2 regions of the Lysobacter koreensis genome follow, and region 1 is predicted to be linked to the other one. Evidence: predicted binding sites of a transcription regulator. Region 1 holds the regulator's gene; the other holds the start of a gene.
The links. Region 1 encodes FliA, which starts transcription of late flagellar genes. Its sites were predicted from a motif close to TAAAGTTTNNCNNNCNNNGGCCGATAA; they were not measured.

Region 1 (8,688 bases):
CAGGAAGGCCGCGGCGAACCCGCGGTGTTGCTGGTCCCGGGCGGGGTCCGCGCCGCGATCGCCCGGCTGGTACGGCACAGCGTTCCGCAGCTGTCGGTGCTGGCCTACGGCGAAGTCCCCGAGGACAAGCGGCTGCGGTTGGTGGGTGCGGTGGGTTAAGGCGGTGCGGTGTCGTTACCGCACATGAAACAAGCGTGGCGTCGGCGATCCGGCGCAGCAGGAGAAGCCAGTGCGAATCAAGCGTTTCATTGCCCCCGACATGCGCACCGCGTTGCGCATGGTCCGTGACGAACAGGGCCCCGATGCGGTGATCCTGTCCAACCGCGCGATCGACGGCGGCGGGATCGAAGTGGTCGCCGCCACCGACTACGACGAAGCCCTGGTGGCGCAGGCGCTGCGCGCCGCGGCCCCGGGACTGGAAACCGCGTTTGCGCCGAACGCCGCGAAGCCGCCGATGGCGATCGCCGCGCCGGCCATCGCGACCGCGGCCAGCCCGGCGCCGGCCGCAGCGGTCCCGGCCTTTGCCAGCTTGCTGCTGGAAGCCGCGCCGGAACCGACCCACTTCATTTCCACGCCGGCCACGCCGGTGCCCGCGGCCGCCAGCAGCGAGCCCCGCCCGCCGGCCGCGATCGCCCCGGTCGCGGCGGCCACCGATTCCCGGCCCGCGCCGAGCGCGACTGCCACTGCTACCGCGATGGCGGCCCCGGCGCGCGAGTCGCTGATGGCGCGTGCCCGCGCCGCGTTCAAGGGCCACGACGCCCGCGGCGGCGACGGCCCGACCCTGGCCGAACTGTCGGCCGGCGTGAGCGCCGTGCCGGCCGCGAGTTCCGCGACCACGCCGGCCGCGACCCGCTTCGAGGAAATGATGGCCGCGCTCAACGGGCCGACCACGGCTATCGGCGCGACTTCGACGACCGCGATCGTCGACGTCGCGCCGGCCGCGACCACGGCCGTCGAAACCACGACCGTCCAAGCCATCGCGCCGGCCCCGATCGCCGCGGTCGAGATCGCAGCGATCGCGACGAGCGCCAACCCGGTCACCGACACCGGACAGACGACGCCCGCCATCGCGATCGAACCGACCATCGCGACCGCCAGCACCGCGGCGACCGTTCCGAACGCCGATGACGGCGACAGCGACGCCGACTACCTGATCTCGCTCAGTTCCGGCGCGAGCCCGGCACCGGCGGCGACCGCCGACGCCTCGCGCGCGAGCGAGATGCCGACCACCCACGACGCGCTCGTCCCCGCCCCGACCCGCGCCCTGCGCGCCGTGGTCGCCGCCCCCAGCGCCACCCCCGACGCGAACATGCTCGCCATGCGCGACGAGCTGGCGAGCATGCGCCAGCTGATGGAAAAGCAGATGGAGCAGCTGTCGCTCGAGCGCCTGCGCGGGTCGCCGGGACGCGCGGCCGCCTACGACGCGCTGATCGGCTACGGCTGCGAGGAGACCCTGGCGCAATCGGTCGCGGCTAAGCTCGACCCGCGCCTGCCCGCGGCCGAGATCTTTGAGCCGATGTTCGCCGAGCTGGCGCGCACCCTCAGCGTCGCCCGCAGCGAACCGCTCGACGACGGCGGCGTGATCGCGCTGGTCGGCCCGACCGGTGCCGGCAAGACCACCACCGCGGCCAAGCTGGCCGCGCGCTTCGCCGCGCGCCACCGCGCCCGCGACGTCGCCCTGCTCACCACCGACGGCAAGCGCGCCGGCGCCCACGAACAACTGCACGCGCACGGCCGCCGCCTGGGCATCACCGTGTGCGCGGCCGCCGGCCCGGAGGGCCTGGCCGACGCGCTCGCGCAGCTCACCGACTACCCGCTGGTGCTGGTCGACACCACCGGCTACGCACCGCGCGACCGCGCGTTGTTCAGCCAGATCCTGTGGCTGCGCGCCGCGCGCAAGGTGCGCAGCCTGCTGGTGCTGCCGGCCAACGCCCACCCGCACGACCTGGGCGAAGTCATCCGCCGCTACCGCCCCGCCGCGCCGGAAGGCGTGGTCCTGACCAAGCTCGACGAAACCGGCCGCCTGGGCTCCGCGCTGTCGGTGACGGTCCGCCACGGCCTGACCCTGGCCTACACCACCCACGGCCAGGAAACCTCCGACCTCGACACCGCCGACGCCACCCACCTGGCACGGACACTGGAGAAACTGCGCCGTGCTGCCGATAACCCCCTCGCCACCGAGGATCGCCATGCAGTCGCCTGATTTCAACGCGCCCCACCGCACCGCATCGGGCGTCACCCCGCAGGCCGTGCCCCACGTCCGCTCGGCCGCCGACGGCGCTGCCGCCCCCCGCGTGATCGCGGTGGCCAGCGGCAAGGGCGGCGTCGGCAAGACATCGGTCTCGGTCAACCTCGCCACCGCCCTGGTCAACGCCGGCCAGCGCACCCTGCTGCTCGACACCGACCTGGGCCTGGCCAACGTCGACGTGATGCTCGGTCTGTCGCCGCGCTTCACCTTGGCCGACGTGTTCGCCGGCCGCTGCGAACTGCGCGACACCCTGCTTGCCGGTCCCAACGGGCTGATGGTGGTGCCGGCCGCGTCCGGCAAGCGCCACATGACCGAACTCACCCCGCAGCAGCACGTCGGCCTGGTGCACGCGTTCAGCGAGCTCGACCTGCCGATCGACACCATGGTGGTCGACAACGCCGCCGGCATTGCCGATGGCGTGCTGACCTTCTGCCAGGCCGCCCAGGACGTGATCGTGGTGGTCTGCGACGAGCCGGCCTCGGTCACCGACGCCTACGCCCTGATCAAGGTGCTCAGCCGCGAGCGCGGCGTCAGCCGCGTGCAGGTGCTCGCCAACCAGGTGCAGCACGCGGTCGAGGGCCGCCAGCTGTTCGAGAAGCTCGAACGCGTCAGCGCGCGCTTCCTCGACGTCACCCTCAATTACCTCGGCGCGATCCCGCGCGACGAGTGGCTGCGGCGCGCGATCCAGCGCCAGGAAGCCGTCGTCGACGCATTCCCGTCGTGCCCGTCGGCGATCGCGTTCCGCGACATCGCGCGCCGCTCGCGGCAGTGGCAGTCGCCGGCCGGTCCGCGCGGCCACGTCGAGTTCTTCATCGAACGCCTGATCGCGCAGGCACCGGCGCCGGCCGCGGCGCGGAGCGCGGCCGCATGAACGCCGTCGCCACCGCCCACTACCGCGCCACCCAGCGCGACGCGCAAACCAACAACGCTGCCGACATCGTCGAGCGCCACGGCGAACTGGTGCGGCGCATCGCCCACCACCTCGCCGCGCGCCTGCCGGCCAGCGTCGAGATCGACGACCTGATCCAGGCCGGCATGCTCGGCCTGATCGACGCGTCGCGGAACTTCCAGGCCGATCAGGGTGCGGCGTTCGAGACCTATGCCTCGATCCGCATCCGCGGCGCGATGATCGACGAGATCCGCCGCGGCGACTGGGTACCGCGCTCGGTGCACCGCCGCTACCGCGACCTGGTCGCCGCCACCCGCGACATCGAACAACGCACCGGCCGCGCCGCCACCGCGCAGCAGGTCGCCGGCGCGCTCGGCATCGGCCTGGACGAGTACCACCAGATGGTCGAGAACGCCGCGCGCGGCCAGCTGGTAAGCCTCGACGCGCACATGGACGAGCACGACGGCGAGCCGCGCCTGGCCGTCGCCGGCACCGCCACGCCCGCGCGCGCGTTCGCGAACAACGCGTTCCGCGAGGCGCTCGGGGCCGCCATCGGCGACCTGCCCGAACGCGAGCAGCTGGTGCTGTCGCTGTACTACGAGCAGGAACTGAACCTGCGCGAGATCGGTGCGGTGCTGTCGGTCAGCGAGTCGCGTGTGTGCCAGATCCATGGCCAGGCGGTGGTGCGGCTGCGCGCCCGCCTCGGCGACTGGCGCGGCGAGCAGGACGCGGACGACGACTGATTTCGACTCCCTCTCCCGCTCGCCACCCAGGGTGACTTCCTTCGGGGCGCGGGAGAGGGCTGGGGTAAGGGCACGCGAACCCAGCTTGCAACGACTACCTGGTTGCGCGCGCCCTCATCCGCCCTGCGGGCACCTTCTCCCGCCAGCGGGAGAAGGGAGAAGCAACGCAACGCATGCCACCACAAACACCATCGCAACCGACACGAGACCCGCATGGAAAAGAACATCCGCATCCTGATCGTCGACGACTTCTCGACCATGCGCCGCATCGTCAAGAACCTGCTCAACGACCTGGGCTTCTTCAACACCGCCGAGGCCGACGACGGCAACAGCGCGCTGGTCGAGTTGCGCAAGGGTCCGTTCGACCTGGTGATCACCGACTGGAACATGCCCGGCATGCCCGGCATCGACCTGCTCAAGGCGATCCGCGCCGACGCGGCGCTGTCGAAGATCCCGGTGCTGCTGGTCACCGCCGAGGCCAAGCGCGAGCAGATCATCGAAGCGGCGCAGGCCGGCGTGAACGGTTACGTGATCAAGCCGTTCACCGCCGCCACCCTCAGCGACAAGCTCGGCAAGGTGTTCGAGCGCCTCGGGGCTGCAGCGTGAATGCGGTCGCGGCTGTGCACAGCCGGCAAGCGGTGGTCGACACCCTGCACGCCGCGCTCGACGCGCTGGAGGCCGACGACCACGCCGCCTGGCGCGCCAACGTCGACGAGCTGATCCAGTGGCGCACCCAGCCGCTGGTGCAGGGCCTGGCCAAGCTCGCGCGCGAACTCGAGCAGGCGCTCGGCGACGCCAGCGGCGCCGCGCCCAGCGGCGGCTCGCTGCCCGAGGCGTGCGCGCGGCTGGAGCACGTGGTGCGCGTCACCGAAGACGCCAGCCACCACACCCTCGACCTGATCCAGGAATGCAGCGTGCTGCTGGGCACCCTGCCCGACGCCGCCGCCGAGGAGCAGGCCGCGACCGTGGCCGCGATCCGCGGCCGGCTGTCGGAGATGACCGCCGCGCAGGGCTACCAGGACCTCACCGGGCAGATCATCCGGCGCGTGGTCGAACTGGTGCGCGTGGTCCACGTCGGCCTCGGCGACATGGTCGGCGACGACGCCAACAGCACCCACGCGCGCGCGCGGCCGCTGCAGCTGTCCGGCCACGGCCACGGCCCGTCGCTGGCCGGCATCGACCCGCCCGCGGCGACCCAGGACGACGCCAACCAGCTGCTGTCCTCACTGGGGCTGTAGACCCGCATGTCCGCCATCGCCACCGACATCGCCGCGGACTTCCTGGTCGAGGCGCGTGAGATCCTCGACCAGCTCGGCGAGCAGATGGTCGTGCTCGAGCACGCGCCGGCCGACCGCGAATGCCTCAACGCGGTGTTCCGCGGCTTCCACACCATCAAGGGCGGCGCCGGGTTCCTCGACTTCGGCCCGATGGTGGCGATCTGCCACGCCGTGGAAGACCGTTTCGACGCCGCGCGCACCGGCGCCGCGCCGCTGGACGCGCAGGCCTTCGACGGCGCCCAGCAATCGCTGGACCTGCTGGTCGACATGCTGCGCTGCGTGTCGGCCGGGATCACCCCGGAACCGGCCCCGCCCGAGCTGCTGGCCGCGCTGCGCACCGGCACCGCGAACGCGCCGCCGGCCGCGGCGAACGACGCGCTCGCCGCGTTCGCCAGCGGCGGCGACAGCATCGACGACCTCGATTTCGAGGCGCTGCTGGACAGCCTGCACGGCGCCGGCGGCGTCCCCGGCGAAGCGCCCGCCGCGCCGGCGCCTGCCGCCATTCCAAAACTCGTCGCCAAATCCGCCGCCGTCGCGGTCGAAGCCGCCGAGGCCACCGTGCGCGTCGACGTGCGCCGCCTGGACGCGATGGTCAACCTGGTCGGCGAACTGGTGCTCGCCCGCAACCGCCTGAAGACGATCCGCCCGCGCCTGCGCGACGACGACCTCGACCGCGCCGTGGCTTCGCTCGACGTCGCCACCTCGCGCCTGCAGTCGGCGGTGATGACCGCGCGCATGCAGCCGGTCGGCCGCGTGTTCGCGCGCTTCCCAAAGCTCGCGCGCGACGTCGCCCGGCAACTGCACAAACAGGTCGACCTGGAGGTGGTCGGCGCCGACACCGAGCTCGACCGCAACCTGGTCGAGGCCCTGGCCGACCCGCTGGTGCACCTGGTGCGCAACGCGATCGACCATGGCATCGAGATGCCCGAGGCGCGCCGCCGCGCCGGCAAGCCCGAGCTCGGCCGCGTGCGCCTGAGCGCGCAGCAGGAAGGCGACCACGTCGCGATCGAAGTGCGCGACGACGGCGCCGGCATCGACCCGGACAAGATCCGCCGGATCGCGGTCGACAAGGGCCTGGTCGACGCCGACGCCGCCGCGCGCCTGTCCAGCGACGAATGCCTGCAGCTGTTGTTCCTGCCCGGTTTCTCCACCCGCGACGAGGTCAGCGACCTGTCCGGGCGCGGGGTCGGCATGGACGTGGTGCAGTCACGCATCCGCGAGCTGTCCGGCGCGGTGCAGATCCATTCCGAGATCGGCGCCGGCAGCCGCTTCGCGATCCGGGTGCCGCTGACCCTGGCGATCCTGCCGACGCTGCTGGTCGAGATCGACGACGACGTCTACGCGCTGCCGCTGGTGCGCGTGGTCGAGGTGCTCGCGCACGACCCGGGCAAGGCGTTGTGGATCGACGGCCAGCAGGTGCTCGACCTGCGCCAGCAGCCGCTGCCGCTGCTCGGCCTGCGCGACTGGCTCGGCCTCGACCCGGCGCCGCTGTCGGCGTCGACCTGCGTGGTGCTGCAGTCCGGCGAGCAACGCTTCTGCCTCGCGGTCGACCGCGTGCGCGGGCGCGAGGAAGTCGTGATCAAGGCGCTGCCGCCGACCCTGCGCGGCCTGCCCGGCTACGCCGGCGCCAGCCTGGTCGGCGACGGCCGCATGGCGCTGATCCTGGATGTCGACGCCCTGCTGCGCAGCGGCCTGCGCGGCAACGCCCCGGCCACCGCGCGCAGTTCAAGTAATCGCCACGGCAACCGATAAACACCCCATGGACCGACTCAGCATCATCGGCGCTGTTCTGGCCATCTGCGCCCTGATGGGCGGCAGCGTGCTCAAGGGCGCCGGCCTGTCCGGGCTGTGGTCGCCGGCCGCATTCGTGATCGTGATCCTCGGCACCCTGGCGGCGATCCTGCTGCAGACCTCGATGCCGACCTTCAAGCGCGCGATGAAGATGGCACGCTGGGTGTTCCAGCCGCCGGCGCACGACAGCGCCGCGGTGATCGCGCAGATCGTCGAGTGGTCGACCACCGCGCGCAAGCAGGGCCTGCTCGGCCTGGAGGCGCAGGTGAAGGCGCAGCCCGACCCGTTCCTGCGCAAGGGCCTGCAGATGGTGGTCGACGGGGTCGAACCCGAATCGATCCGCCAGGTGCTGGAGATCGAACTGCACGGCCACAGCTCGCGCGACCTGGCCGCGGCCAAGGTATTCGAGGGCATGGGCATCTACGCGCCGACCCTGGGCATCATCGGCGCGGTGCTCGGGTTGATGGCGGTGATGAAGAACCTCGCCGACCCGAGCAAGCTGGGCAGCGGCATCGCCGCGGCGTTCACCGCGACCATCTACGGCATCGGCGCGGCCAACCTGGCGCTGCTGCCGATCGGCAACAAGCTCAAGACCTTGGTCAACGCCCAGACCCACGAGCGCGAGATGATCGTCGAGGGCCTGATCGCGATCGCCCAGGGCGAGAACCCGCGCAACATCGAAGCCCGCCTCAACGGCTACGTGCACTGACGGGCCTGCCGACACCATGGCCCGCAAGCACCAGCACGAAGACCACGTCAACCACGAGGCCTGGGCGATCCCCTACGGTGATCTGGTGACGCTGCTGCTCGCGTTCTTCGTGGTCATGTACTCGATCTCCTCGGTCAACGAGGGCAAGTACCGCGCCGTGTCCGATGCGCTGTCGTCGGCGTTCGGCGGCACCCCGCGCACGATCTCGCCGCTGCAACTGGGCCAGGCCCAGCAGCGCGGCTCCGCGTTCGACCGGCCGTCGCCGCAGACCGCCGGCGGCAAGAGCGGGCCGGCAGCGGCCTCCCCGGTCACCCTGGTGCGCGTCAAGCAGGCGCTCGACATGCCGACCTTCGGCAAGCAGACGCGCACGCAGGCCACCGCCCAGGCCGCCGCACAGCGCGCGTTGCGCGAACGCGACCAGCAACTCAATTCGCTGGGCACCAAGATCCAGCACGCGCTGACCGAACTGGTGCGGCAGAAGCTGGTCACGGTGCGCCGCGGACGCACGTTCCTGGAGGTCGAGATCCAGAGCGACATCCTGTTCGCCAGCGGCGTCGCCGAGCCCAGCGCGGTGGCCACCGCGACCGTGCGCAAGCTGGCCGCGGTGCTGCACGGCGCGCCCAACGCGCTGCGCGTGGAGGGCTACACCGACGACCGCCCGATCCGCACCGCGCAGTTCCTGTCCAACTGGGAGCTGTCGGCGGCGCGCGCGGCCAGCGTGGTGCACGTGCTGGCCGCCGAAGGCGTCAACGCGCAGCGCATGGCGGTGGTCGGCTACGGCGAGCACCAGCCGATCGCCGACAACACCACGGACGCCGGCCGCAATGCCAACCGCCGCGTGCTGCTGGTGATCCTGGCCGCGCCGCAAGGGCCGGATGCGGTGCCCGAGACCGGCCCGACCATCGCGCTCGAACCGCAACCCGCGCCCGAGGCGCCCGAGGCCGCCGCCGCGGCCGCGCGCACCGCCGACGCCGCGACACCATCGACCCCCGCCGGCCGCGCCGTCACGCGCGCGCCGGTTCGCACCCCGG
Region 2 (8,688 bases), on a different contig from region 1:
GCGTCGTAGCCGGCGTCCGCCAGCAGCGTGTTGATGCGCTCGTAGAGGTCGTCGAGCACCCGCGCGAGTTCCTGCTGGTACTGGCGGAACATCAGCCCGGCCAGCGCCTCGGGCAGGCCGGCATCGCCGAAGGTCTCGACGAACGCATCGGCCAGCCGCGCCGGCGAGATCGGGTTGCCGGCCGACTCCAGCCGCAGCGCCGCGGCCAGGCCGATCAGGCGGTGCTTCATCGCGTCCAGCGGCTGCTGGTAGCGCTGGTCGAGGATCTCGGCCAGGCGTTGCCCGGCGAGGTGGAAGTCGATCAGGTGCTCGTCGATCAGCCCCATCAGCGCGACGTCGCGGATCCGCGGCGTGCGGAACTCGTCGAAGCCCTGCGCGATCTGCTGGCGGAAGCGCATCACGTGGCTCGCGCTATGCTGGCGCAGCACCAGCAACGCCGCCTGGTCGTGGAACGACTCGGCGCTGGCGCTGGGCGACTGCAGGGCCTGCTCCACCGGCCGGTACAGGGCACCGGGGATTGCGCCGAGCTGTTCGACGGCGAGGCGTTTCATCTCTTCCAAAACGCGTACAGGATCGGTACGCGTGGCGTGCACGCCGAGCGGTTGGCCTGACACTGTGAGATCCCCAATAAAGCACCGCGGAAGCGCCGCGACTGCGCGCAACACCGACTACGACCGCAGGATAGTGGCAAGCTGCGTCACTTCCTGCCCCACATTCCAGATCTGTGATTCATGTCCCAAATAAACTTCGGCCCGCCCCCGGTGCCCGCGCCTGACCCGCGCCACGACGCCGCGCTGGCGAGCCTCGACGCCCGCCGTTCGGTGCCGATGCTGCACCTGGCCGAGCCCGGTCCCGACCAGGCCACGCTGCTGCGCCTGCTGCAGTCGGCGGTGCGCGTGCCCGACCACGGCAAGCGCGTGCCGTGGCGGTTCCTGTCGATCCGCGGCGACGCGCGCCACGCGCTGGGCGAACGCCTGGCCGCGCGCCACCGCGAGCGCGACCCCGACGCCGGCGAGGCGCTGATCGAGAAGGACCGCGGCCGCTTCTCGCACGCGCCGCTGATCGTGGTGGTGGTCGCCCGGCTCGGTCCGGACCCGAAGATCCCCGAGCAGGAGCGCCTGCTCAGCGCCGGCTGCGTGTGCTTCGCGCTGTTGCAGGCTGCGCAGGCCCTCGGCTACCGTGGCTGCTGGCTGACCGGGTGGGCCGCCTACGATCCCGAGATCGCGCGCTGGTTCGGGCTCGATGCGCACGAGCACATCGTCGGCTTCATCCACCTGGGCACGCCGACGCTCGCCGTACCCGAGCGCGAGCGCCCCGACCCGCGCGACCTGCTCAGCGAATGGGCGCCATGAGCGCCGTGGGTGCGCGCCCGCCGCTGTACCTGGTCGATGCCAGCCTGTACGTGTTCCGCGCCTGGCATTCGATGCCCAACGAGTTCCACGACGCCGACGGCTGGCCGACCAACGCCGTGCACGGCTTCGCGCGCTTCCTGCTGGAACTGATCGAGCGCGCGCGCCCGCAGCACATCGCGGTCGCGTTCGACGAGGCGCTCGACTCGTGCTTCCGCAACGCGCTGTACCCGGCCTACAAGGCCAACCGCGAGCCCGCGCCGGAGGAACTGCGCCGCCAGTTCGCGCACTGCAAGGCGCTGTGCGCCACGCTGGGGCTGAGCGTGCTCGGCCACCGCGAGTACGAGGCCGACGATCTGATCGGCAGCGCCGTGCATGCGGCGCGCGCGCACGGCTTCCGCGCGGTGATCGTGTCGGCCGACAAGGACCTGTCGCAACTCCTCGGCGAGTTCGACGAGCAATGGGACTACGCCCGCAACCAGCGCTGGGGCGCCGACGGCGTGCATGCGCGCCACGGCGTGCACGCGGGGCAGATCGCCGACTACCTGGCGCTGTGCGGCGATGCGGTCGACAACATCCCCGGCGTGCCGGGCATCGGCGCCAAGACCGCAGCGGCGCTGCTCGCGCACTTCGACACCCTCGATGCGTTGCTGGCCCGGGTCGAAGAGGTGCCGTTCCTGCGCCTGCGCGGCGCCGCGAGCGCCGCCGCGAAGTTGCGCGCGCACCGCGAGCAGGCGCTGCTGTGCCGGCAGCTGTCGACGATCGCGCTGGACGCGCCGCTGGACGGCGCCGCCGGCCACTTCGTGCGCGGCAACGCCGACGCCGGCGAACTGCGCGCGCTGTGCGACGTCATGCGCTTCGGGCCGATGACCCGGCGCCGGCTGTACGCGGCCGCGGGGCTGGAGTTCGCGCCGGCGGCGTGAAGCCGTCGTAGGAGCGGCTTCAGCCGCGAGCTTTTCCACCACCGCCAAGGTTGGCGCCCGAAGCGCGGCCGTCAGATCAAATTCAAGAGCTCGCGGCTGAAGCCGCTCCTACAGCAGGCACGATGGCGCGGCCGTGCTTCCGCCAGCGGCCGCGGTTAGCATCGGCCGCATGGACAACCCCGACCCGACGCTCGAGACCCTCTACGAAGGCCAGTGGCTGCGGATGCGCCGCCGCGGTCGCTGGGAGTTCGCCGAACGCACCCACGGCAACGGCATGGCGGTGATCATCATCGCCGTCACCCCCGACGACCACGTGCTGTTCGTCGAGCAGTTCCGGGTGCCGTTGAACAGCCGCACCATCGAGATGCCGGCCGGCCTGGTCGGCGACGACCATGCCCACGACACCCTGGCCGATGCCGCGCGCCGCGAACTGGTCGAGGAAACCGGCTGGGAGCCGGGCCGGGTCGAGGTGCTGCTGACCGGGCCGACGTCCTCGGGCATGAGCAGCGAGCGCATCGCGTTCGTGCGCGCGCGCGACCTGCGCCAGGTCGGCGCCGGCGGCGGCGTCGAGGGCGAGGACATCATCGTGCACCAGGTGCCGCGCGCCGACGCGCCGGCCTGGCTGGTGCGCAAGCAGGCCGAAGGCTTCGAACTCGACCTCAAGCTGTGGGCCGGGCTGTGGATGATCGATCGCAACCCGGATGGCAGTCCGGCCTGAGGGCAGACGGCCGGCGGGCCTGCCCCTACCGTAGGGCGGGTTTTAACCCGCCATCCCGCCGCCACAAGCTCGCGAGGAACCGCAACACCGGATCGCGATCCGTTATGCACCGTACACCGGGCATGACGACGGCGGGCTGAAGCCCGCCCTACGCGAACCGGTCAGTAGCCTGCACCAGCGCGTCGACGTTCTCCGCCTCGAACGCCGAGTGCCCCGAGGCCGGGGTGATCGTCAGCTGCGCCTTGGGCCAGGCCTGGTGCAGGTCCCAGGCGTTGGCGACCGGGCAGACCACGTCGTAGCGGCCGTGCACGATCACGCCGGGGATGTGCGCGATCTTGTGCGCGTCGCGCAGCAGCTGGTCGTCGGCGTCGAAGAAGCCGGCGTTGACGAAGTAGTGGTTCTCGATGCGCGCGAACGCGAGCGCGAACTGCGGGTCTTCGTGGCTGTTGGCGAAGTCTTGGTCGATGTGCAGGAAGCTGGTCGCGCCTTCCCAGACGCTCCACGCGCGCGCCGCGGCCAGCCGGACGACCTCGTCGTCGGAGGTCAGGCGGCGGTGGAACGCGCCGATCAGGTTGCCATGCTCTTCCGGCGGGATCGCCGCGAGGTAGTGCTCCCACGCATCCGGGAACAGGCGCGAGGCGCCTTCCTGGTAGAACCATTCCAGCTCCCAGCGCCGCAGCATGAAGATCCCGCGCAGCACCAGTTCGGTGACGCGCTGCGGGTGCTTCTGGGCGTAGGCCAGTGCCAGGGTCGAGCCCCACGAGCCGCCGAACACCTGCCAGGCCTCGATGCCGAGCTTGGCACGCAAGGTCTCGATGTCGGCGACCAGGTGCCAGGTGCTGTTGTCGACGAGGTCGGCGTGCGGGGTCGAGCGGCCGCTGCCGCGCTGGTCGAACAGCACGATGCGGTACCTGGCCGGGTCGTGGAAGCGCCGCATCTTCGGGCTGCAGCCCGCGCCCGGGCCGCCGTGCAGCAGCACCACCGGCTTGCCGTCCGGGTTGCCGCACTGCTCGTAATACAGCGTGTGGCGGTCGTCGACCTGGAGGGTGCCGGTGTCGAACGGTTCGATCTCGGGATAGAGCGCGCGCATCGGACACCTCGCAGGGGACTGCAGCCAGTCTAGCGATTCCGGGTCGGCGGCAGACCAAGGGCTACTTCACCGGCCTGGGCCGCAGCGCGGGCTACAGTCTTCGCCGAGCGCGCCGATAACGGCGGCAATGACACCCCAAGGCCGGCAGGCTCCGGGCGACGCCGAGGACGATGCCTTGCCCAACTCCCGATTGCCGACGCCAGACCGCGACCCGCTGTCGCCACGGCGGGTCGCCACGATCCGGCGCCTGATGCTGACTGGCCTGGGCCTGTTCGCGGTGCTGGCCATCGGCGATTTCTTCATCCTCGAGCGGCATACCCGACTGGTGCTGCTGCTGCGCTGCGGCTTGATCGCGATGATGTTCTTGCCCTGGCTGCTGGCGCGCAACGCTCGCACCTCGGGCCAGCTGGCGATGTGGGTCTATGTGCAGCTGCTGCTGGCTTCGACCGGCACCAGCCTGAATCTGTACTTCGACCAGACCCGACTGATGGCTCCGATCAACACCATGATGCTGGTGATCATGGTCTCGGGGCCGGCCTGGTCCAGCCTGCGCTACTTCGTGGGCGGCATGCTGGGCAGCCTGGTGCCCTTGGCCATCGCTCTGGCGATCGCGCAGGTGGACGCCGTCGCCTGGTATCACTACACGGTGTACCTGGGCGCCTCGGTGCTGTCCGCGTTTGCGTTGTGGCGCCAGCGCATGCACGCCGCCAATGCGTCGGCGCTACTGCGCGCGGAACTGGAACGTCGCGCGGTCGAGGACGCGCTGACCGGCGTGCTCAACCGCGCCGGCTGGAACACCCAGGCGACCGCGACGCTGGCGGCCGCCGACGCCAAGGATCTACCGGTGTCGCTGCTGTTCCTCGACCTTGATCACTTCAAGTCGATCAACGACCGCCACGGCCACGCGGCCGGCGACGCGGTGATCGAGCGCGCCGCGCAGCTGATCCGCAACGAGGTCCGCGAACACGACCTGGTCGCGCGCCTGGGCGGCGAGGAGTTCGCCGTGCTGTTGACCGGCGCCGGCGCGCTACGGGCCCACGAGGTGGCCGGGCGCATCCGCCGCAACTTCGAATCCGACAGCGGCCCGGTGCCGGGGACCTTGTGCGTCGGCGTCGCCGAGCGCTCTCCCGGTGAGTCTCTGGCTGGCCTGATGGACCGCGCCGATGCCGCCCTTCTGCGCGCCAAGCGCAACGGCCGCAACCGGATCGAGTCGGCCGTCGCGTCCTAGCCCGGCCGGTTGCCATTGGACCCGCTACGCGGCCCGGCGCCCGAAACTGATGCGATCGCGTTGCGCCAGGTCGGGTGCGGTCTGCACATCGATGAATCCCGCCGCGTCCAGCACCGCGCGCACCGCGTCGCCCTGGTCCCAGCCGTGTTCGAACAGCAGCCAGCCACCCGGGTGCAGGTGCCGGGGCGCATCGCGGGCAATCGCGCGGAACGCTTCCAGCCCGTCCGGACCGGACGCGAGCGCGCTGCGCGGCTCGAAGCGCAGATCGCCGCGCCCGAGGTGGTCGTCGTCATCGGCGAGGTACGGCGGGTTGCTGGCAATCAGGTCGAACACCTCGTCGACCAGCGGCGCGCACCAGTCGCCTTCGCGGAACGCGATGTTGCCCAGCCCCAGCGCCTGCGCGTTGGCGCGCGCGACGTCGAGCGCAGCGGCGCTGGCATCGGTGGCGACCACCTGCGCGAGCGGACGTTCGTGGGCGATCGCCAGCGCGATCGCGCCACTGCCGGTGCCCAGGTCGGCGACGCGCAGCACGCGCCCGGCCGGCAGGCGCGCGAGCGCGAGTTCGACCAGCAACTCGGTCTCCGGGCGTGGGATCAGCGTCGCAGGCGTGACCTGCAGGTCGAAGTGCCAGAAGCCGCGATGGCCGGTCAGGTAGGCGACTGGCTCGCCGGCAACCCGGCGCGCGAGCAGGGCGTCGAAGCTGGCTGCCACTTCTGCATCGAGTTCGTGGTCGCCATGTGCGTACAGCCAGCCGCGCGACTGGCCGAGCAGGTGCGCAAGCAGCCACTCGGCTTCGCCGGATTCGAGGTGGCCGCCGATTTGTGAACGCGCCGCGCGCAGCAATGCATCTATCCGGGCCATGCGGGCGTATTCCTCGGTGTCGGCAAAAAGCAGGTTCCGCCTGAGCGCGCATCGTACGCGGCGCCGACGCCACGCTCACCCTTGCTCAGGAACGCTCGACGCATGCCCCGACTGCGCCCCACCCTCTCCGCCGCTGCCCTGACCCTGACCGCGCTGCTCACTGCCGGATGCGAGCGGGCGATCTTCGGTTTCGCCAATCGCGGCCTGCCGCCGCCGGAGTCGACCGTCGCGTTCGCGCCGGAGCTGGGCCTGTCGCTCGACGTCTACCGGCCGCAGGGCGGCAGCACGGGGACGGTGCCCACGGTGCTGTTCTTCTACGGCGGCGGCTGGCAGCGCGGCGAACGCGAGCAGTACCGCTTCGTCGGGCGCCGGCTCGCGCAGCAGGGCGTGCTGGCGATTGTCGCCGACTACCGCACCTTTCCGCATGCGGGCTTTCCCGCGTTCGTCGACGACGCCGCGCGTGCAGTGGCGTGGGCGCGGCAACACGCCGCGGACTACCGCGGCGACCCGCGGCGCCTGTACATCGCCGGGCATTCGGCCGGCGCACAGATCGCGGCGTTGCTGGGCACCGACCCGCGCTACCTCAGCCGCCATGGCCTGCAGCCGCGCGACCTGGCCGGCGTGATCGGCCTGTCCGGTCCGTACGACTTCGTGATCAATGGCCAGTACACCAAGGTGTTCGGCCCGCCCGCGCAGTGGCCGCAGGCGCAGGCGATCAATTTCGTCGATGGCAACGAACCGCCGTTCCTGCTGATCCATGGCGACCGCGACCGCGTGGTCGAATCGCGCGACAGCGTCGAGATGGACGCGAAGCTGCGCGCGGCGGGAATCGATGCGCGCCTGCTGATCCTGCCCGGCGGCGGCCACAGCGCGCCGCTGGCGGGGCTGTACGACCCACAGCGATCGCCGGCGGTGCTGCCGGCGATCGTGGCGTTTGTCGACGGCCGGCGCGAACCGGTCGCGGCCGCGCCTTGAACCGCGGCCTGCGAGTTGCAGCGCCGCGATCGAACTGATTTCTCGCGGGGGATGACACGCGATAGATGCGACGCGCGACGCAGCGACGGTCAGCCGGCCGACTGCTCCAGCGTCACCGCGACCGCGTGCACGACCGCGCCGATCTTGAGCGCGCTCTGCACGCCCTCGGCCTTGACCTCGTGCTGGCGGATCACGCGCTCGTGCGAGTCCATGCACGCGCCGCAGCCATTGATTGCCGACACCGCCAGCGAGGCCAGCTCGAAGGTGATCTTGTCGACGCCGGGGTTGGCCATCACGTTCATGCGCAGGCCGGTGCGCAGCTTGCCGTACTCGTCGTTGTGGATCAGGTGGGTGGCGCGGTAGTAGACGTTGTTCATCGCCATGATCGCGGCCGCCGCCTTGGCGCCGTTGATTTCCTCGGGCGACAGTTGCTCGGCCGCGAACGCCTCGATCGCGGCGACCAGTGGTGCGTAACGGCCGGCGATCGCCGAGGCCAGCGCGATCACGCGGATCTGCTTGCCGTCGAGGCCCGGCGAACCGGACTCGCCGAGCACGCTGTCGAGGTTGAGCTTGAGGTCCTTGGCGTAGTCGGGCAGCGAATTGCGAAGATCGGAAAGGCTCATCGGGAAAGCTCCTGGGTGGCGTCATGCGGCGACGCGGAGGGCGCGCGCCTGGCGGCACGCGGTCGCCACCACCGTCGCGGGCTGCGGGCGGCGTGGCGCATAAGATTCGGAAAAAGCAGCCGGGGGCGAGCCCCGGCTGCAGCACCCCGCACGCTGGGGGGAGGGAGCGCCGGGGGGGAGCCGGCGGCGTGCGGAATGGGGAACGCAAGCCGGCAGTCGTGGCCGGCCCCGTGTAGCGGCGCGTGCGCGAGGTCAGGCGACCTTGAGCACGCTCTCGCCCTGGTGCCAGTTGCACGGGCACAGCTCGTCGGTCTGCAGCGCGTCGAGCACGCGCAGCACTTCCTGCGGGTTGCGGCCGACCGAACCGTCGGTGACGTAGACGAAGCGGATGATGCCGTCCGGGTCGACCAGGAACGTCGCGCGCTGCGCCACGCCGTCCTCCGTCAGGATGCCCAGCGCGCTGGTCAGGTCCTTCTTGATGTCGGCCAGCATCGGGAAGGGCAGGTCGCGCAGGTCCTTGTGGTCCTTGCGCCAAGCCAGGTGCACGAACTCGCTGTCGGTGCTGGCGGCCAGCACCTGGCAGTCGCGGTCGAGGAACTGCTGGTTGAGGTCGCCGAAGCCCTTGATCTCGGTCGGGCAGACGAAGGTGAAGTCCTTCGGGTAGAAGAACACCAGGGTCCACTTGCCCTTGTAGGTGTCGTTGTCGATGTCCGCGAACGCGCTATCGAGGCTGTCGATGCCGACGGTGGCCTTGACCTTGAACTGGGGGAACTTGTCGCCGATGGAAAGCATGTTCGACTCCTGTCGATGGTGGGTTGAAGAACGGGTGGGCCGCGGACCGCGCAGTGTGCGTCGGGCGCTGTTGCCGCCGTGTCATGCGGCCGCGATGGCAGGCATCTTGGACGAGCGCGATTGATTGCG

Region 2: ACFQZQ_RS11685 (GGDEF domain-containing protein) is a predicted target of FliA. The motif match lies at 4,173-4,199, and genes of this name have one in related genera.

What each region holds. Positions count from the first base shown of each region.
Region 1 covers NZ_JBHTIH010000003.1:294,183-302,870, reverse strand. The annotation lists gene flhA (flagellar biosynthesis protein FlhA) at 1-159, shown strand, start outside; gene ACFQZQ_RS06745 (flagellar biosynthesis protein FlhF) at 230-2,203, shown strand; gene ACFQZQ_RS06740 (MinD/ParA family protein) at 2,190-3,119, shown strand; gene ACFQZQ_RS06735 (RNA polymerase sigma factor FliA) at 3,116-3,880, shown strand; gene cheY (chemotaxis response regulator CheY) at 4,094-4,486, shown strand; gene ACFQZQ_RS06725 (protein phosphatase CheZ) at 4,483-5,118, shown strand; gene ACFQZQ_RS06720 (chemotaxis protein CheA) at 5,125-6,909, shown strand; gene ACFQZQ_RS06715 (flagellar motor protein) at 6,917-7,657, shown strand; gene motD (flagellar motor protein MotD) at 7,674-8,688, shown strand, end outside.
Region 2 covers NZ_JBHTIH010000006.1:56,010-64,697, forward strand. The annotation lists gene ACFQZQ_RS11660 (DUF1631 family protein) at 1-665, opposite strand, end outside; gene ACFQZQ_RS11665 (nitroreductase family protein) at 828-1,352, shown strand; gene ACFQZQ_RS11670 (5'-3' exonuclease) at 1,340-2,272, shown strand; gene ACFQZQ_RS11675 (NUDIX hydrolase) at 2,442-2,990, shown strand; gene pip (prolyl aminopeptidase) at 3,139-4,080, opposite strand; gene ACFQZQ_RS11685 (GGDEF domain-containing protein) at 4,208-5,308, shown strand; gene prmC (peptide chain release factor N(5)-glutamine methyltransferase) at 5,333-6,169, opposite strand; gene ACFQZQ_RS11695 (alpha/beta hydrolase) at 6,272-7,144, shown strand; gene ACFQZQ_RS11700 (carboxymuconolactone decarboxylase family protein) at 7,234-7,767, opposite strand; gene ACFQZQ_RS11705 (peroxiredoxin) at 8,020-8,559, opposite strand.